DNA from 2 places in the Achromobacter sp. SD115 genome. Region 2 is predicted to be linked to the other one. Evidence: predicted binding sites of a transcription regulator. Region 2 holds the regulator's gene; the other holds the start of a gene.
What was found. The regulator NrdR, encoded in region 2, represses ribonucleotide reductase genes. The targets are predictions, from matches to a motif close to CACNANATNTNGTG.

Region 1 (2,398 bases), on a different contig from region 2:
TAGAAGGCTTGAACGTGGCCGCGCTGGCCGGACTGGCCATCGCCTGCATCGGCTACTTCTGGGCCAACCGCCTGCTGCCCGTGGCGCTGGAAAACCGCGCGCTGTGGGAGCTGCGTTGCTTCTTCGCCATATGGGCGCTGACGCTGGCGCATGCCTGGCTGTGCAGCCCGCGCCGCGCCTGGATCTCGCAACTGGCCCTGCTGTCGGCGCTGTGCCTGCTGCTGCCGGCGCTGTCGCTCGTCACGCTGGGCGACCATCCCCTGGCGCAGATCGCCCGCGGCGACTGGGAAAGCGCGGGCGTCGAACTGACGTCCGTCGCGTTCGGCGTATTATCGGGCTGGGCGGCCCTGTTGTTGTGGCGGCGGCCCGCAAGCGCGCCCGCCCGGCGCAATCCCCGCAGTGACGCAGAGGCGGCCGCATGAACATCAACGACCTGTACGCAATTTCCATGGCGCTGCTGCTGACCTACTCGGGCATGGCTTGCCTGAGCCTGGCCATGCCGCGCCATTACGACCAGATCTGGGGACGCGATCCGTCCGCCGGCCACACCCGCGTGCTGCGCGGCGCGGGTGTGCTGCTGCTGGCGCTGGCCTTGCTGCCCTGCGTCGGGCTGTGGGGCAATACCGTGGGCGTGGTGGCATGGCTGGGCTGGCTCTCGGCCGGCGCCCTGCTCTGGGTCGGCATGCTGTCCTGGGCACCCCGCCCGGCGGCCCGCACCGCCGCGCTGGCCGTGGCGATATCCCTGGCCGGGGTCGGCATCGGTTTCTGAAGTTTCCAAAGCTTCCGAAGCGCGCGTTTGACGCGCATCAAGCAAGACTGACATCCTGGGCGAACGGGGCGATACGCGCACCATATGTGGTGGTAGAGTTTTCACACCCTACTACATATGGTGTCAGTCATGCATATCCAGCACATCCTCAAGCGCGACGGCCGGGTCGCGGCGTTCGACCGCGACAAGATCGCCCAAGCCATGGCGGCGGCCGGCCAGAGCACCGGGGAACTGGACTTGGCAGGCGCGCAAACGCTGACCGACGGCGTCATCGCCGCGCTGGCCGGCAACCCTTGCCCCGGCGTCGAAACCATCCAGAACCGCGTCGAGGAAGCCCTGGTCCAGGCGGGCCACTGGCGCACCGCGCGCGCCTACATCGTGCACCGCGAACAGCACGCCCGGCTGCGCTCGCTGCGCCACACGCTGGTGGACGTGGAAAGCGCCATGGAGGAATACCTGGACCAGCGCGACTGGCGCGTCAACGCCAACGCCAACCAAGGCTATAGCCTCGGTGGCCTGATCCTGAACGTGGCGGGCAAGGTCACCGCCAACTACTGGCTGTCCAACGTGTTCGCGCCCGAAGCCGGCCGCGCCCACCGCGAAGGCGACATCCACATCCACGACCTGGACATGTTGAGCGGCTATTGCGCCGGCTGGTCGCTGCGTCAACTGCTGACCGAAGGCTTCAACGGCATCCCCGGCAAGGTGGAAGCGACGCCGGCGCGCCACATGTCGGCGGCCATCGGCCAGATCGTCAACTTCCTGGGCACGCTGCAAAACGAATGGGCCGGCGCGCAGGCGTTCAGCTCCTTCGACACCTACATGGCCCCCTTCATCCGCCGCGACGCCATGACGTACGCGGAAGTGAAGCAGTCCATGCAGGAACTCATCTACAACCTCAACGTGCCCAGCCGCTGGGGTACGCAGACGCCCTTCACCAACCTCACGTTCGACTGGACCTGCCCGCCGGACCTGAAAGAGCAGATCCCGTACATCGGCGGCGAGGAAATGCCGTTCTCCTACGGCGAACTGCAGACCGAGATGGACATGATCAACCGCGCCTACATCGAGGTCATGATGGCCGGCGATGCCAAGGGCCGCGTGTTCACCTTCCCCATCCCGACCTACAACATCACGCCCGACTTCGACTGGGACCACCCCAACACCGAGCGCCTGTTCGAGATGACGGCGCGCTATGGCCTGCCCTATTTCCAGAACTTCCTGAACTCGGACCTGGAACCGCACATGGTGCGCTCGATGTGCTGCCGCCTGCAGCTCGACCTGCGCGAGCTGCTCAAGCGCGGCAACGGCCTGTTCGGCTCGGCCGAGCAGACCGGCTCGGTCGGCGTGGTCACGGTCAACTGCGCGCGCCTGGGCTACACCTGCCGCGGCGACGAAGCGCGGCTGATGCAGCGCCTGGACCACCTGCTGGAGCTGGGCCGCGACGTGCTGGAAACCAAACGCAAGGTGGTGCAGCGCTATATCGACCAAGGCCTCTATCCCTATACCCGCCGCTACCTCGGCACCCTGCGCAACCACTTCAGCACGCTGGGTGTGAATGGCATCAACGAGATGGTCCGCAACTTCACGGACGACGCCGAGGACATCACCTCCGCGGCGGGACACGCC
Region 2 (2,398 bases):
GGGCCGCATGGTTCCGGTGTATTTCGTGCTGACGCGGGGCATCGTGCTGCTGGACGTGGCAGGCCCGGCTGAGGCCTTCCGCGTGGCCAACAAGCTGATTCCCGGCGCCTTCGAGCAGCATTTCTGCGGCCCATCGCGGGAGGTCGAAAGCGGCTTGCCCGGCCTGCATCTGGCGCATATCCAGGCGCTGCCGGCCGCGCTGCCACCCGAAGCGCTGGTCATCATTTCCGGCGTGGTGGGCAAGCCCACGCGCCTGGATGACCCCGACTCGCGCGCCATCATCGACTGGTTGGCCGTCCGCCATCCCGCCGACGGCTTCACGCTGATGACGGTATGCGCCGGTGCGCTCTTCGCCGCCGCCGCCGGCCTGACGCGGCAACGGGACTGCACCACGCACCACACCTGCCTGGAACAGCTGGCCAGCATCGACCCGAGCGCGCGGCTGCATGACAACCGCATCTTCGTCGAGGACGGCAAGCTGGTCAGCAGCGCGGGAATCACCGCCGGCATCGACCTGGCCCTGCACATGGTGTCGCGCCATTGCGGGCCGCGCGTGGCCAGCGAAACGGCGCGCGACATGGTCGTCTACCAGCGGCGCGCGGGCACGGATTCCACGCTGTCGCCCTGGCTCGATCACCGCAGCCATATGCATCCGGGCGTGCACCGGGTGCAAGACGCGGTCATTCGCGATCCGGCGGCGCCCTGGTCGGCGCAATCGCTGGCGGACCAGGCGCATACCAGCGCCCGCCACCTGACCCGGCTGTTCCGCGAACACGCGGGCTGCACGCCGATGGACTACCTCTATCAGATACGCGTGGCGCTGGCGCGCGACCTGCTGCGCGACACCAGGCTGGATCTGGAGCGCGTGGCCGAGAAATCGGGCTTCGGCTCGGCCCAGCACATGCGCCGCGTGTGGCGCAAATTCCAGCCGCTGACGCCCAGCCTGGCGCGTACGGCTCCCACCATGCAATGACGGCGCCGCGGCGCCGTCATTTTCTGCTTCGTTGCCGCGTGGCCGGCCCCGACCCCCTTGCGTCGAGCCCCTGCTAGTCCTTGCGCAGCTTGCCCGGCAGCAGCGGACCCTGCATCTCGCGGATGGCCTCGACGAATTCGCCGATGTCCTCGAAGCTCTTGTAGACCGAAGCGAAGCGCACGTACGCCACCTTGTCGAGCTTGCGCAGTTCGTTCATGACCAGCTCGCCGATGTGTTCGCTGGGAACTTCGCGCAGCCCGCTGGCCAGCAATTGCTCTTCGATGCGCGCGACCGCCGCGTCCACGTCTTCCGTGCTGACGGGGCGCTTGCGCAGCGCCAGGCTCAGGCTGGCGCGCAGCTTGCCGGGGTCATAGTCGCTGCGGCTGCCATTGCGCTTGACGATGGAAGGCATGGCCAGCTCCACCCGTTCATAGGTAGTGAAGCGCTTGTCACAGGACAGGCAGCGACGGCGACGGCGTATGGCGTCGCCCTCTTCGGAGACCCGGCTGTCGACGACCTGCGTTTCGGCATTGCCACAAAATGGACACCGCATGTGTGATCCCTAAAGGCGCTGAGGGCAATAGTTAAGCATATTGTAACGAGGCGCCGGACCGCCAGCACCAATACGGGCTAATCCGCCCCCGTATTTTTTGCCAGGATGCCGCCCCGAAAGCAAAGGGACGGCGCCTTACGGGGCCGTCCCTCATGGAGCGCTACGGCCGGGCCGCAGCCCGCCGCAGGGTTGCTCGATTACTTCTTGCCGTAGACCGGCAGGCGCGAGGTCAGTTCATTGACCTTGGCACGCACGGCGGCGATGTTGGCTTCGTCGCGCGGATTGTCCAGCACGTCGGCGATCAGGTTGGCGGTCAGCTCGGCTTCGGCTTCGGTGAAACCGCGCGTGGTCATGGCCGGCGTACCCAGGCGAATGCCGCTGGTCACGAAAGGCTTTTCCGGATCGTTCGGGATGGCGTTCTTGTTGACCGTGATGTGGGCCTGGCCCAGCACGGCTTCCGCTTCCTTGCCCGTGATGCCCTTGGAACGCAGGTCCACCAGCATGACGTGGCTTTCGGTGCGGCCGGAAACGATGCGCAGGCCGCGCTTGACCAGCGTGTCGGCCAGCACCTTGGCATTCTTGACCACTTGCTGCGCGTAGTCCTTGAAGCCGGGCTCCAGCGCTTCCTTGAAGGCCACGGCCTTGCCGGCGATGACGTGCATCAACGGACCGCCCTGGATGCCGGGGAAGATCGCCGAGTTGATGATCTTCTCGTGCTCGGCCTTCATCATGATGACGCCGCCGCGCGGGCCGCGCAGCGATTTGTGCGTGGTGGACGTGACGAAGTCGGCGTGCGGGACCGGGTTGGGATAGGCGCCGCCGGCGACCAGGCCGGCGTAGTGGGCGATGTCGACCATGAACAGCGCGCCGTT

Region 1: the regulator NrdR is predicted to act here: its motif matches at 879-892, upstream of IPU70_RS12385 (ribonucleoside triphosphate reductase).

What each region holds. Positions count from the first base shown of each region.
Region 1 covers NZ_JADIJM010000007.1:132,386-134,783, reverse strand. The annotation lists gene IPU70_RS12395 (PepSY domain-containing protein) at 1-422, shown strand, start outside; gene IPU70_RS12390 (DUF3325 domain-containing protein) at 419-769, shown strand; gene IPU70_RS12385 (ribonucleoside triphosphate reductase) at 899-2,398, shown strand, end outside.
Region 2 covers NZ_JADIJM010000019.1:52,523-54,920, forward strand. The annotation lists gene IPU70_RS23700 (GlxA family transcriptional regulator) at 8-973, shown strand; gene nrdR (transcriptional regulator NrdR) at 1,047-1,526, opposite strand; gene glyA (serine hydroxymethyltransferase) at 1,724-2,398, opposite strand, start outside.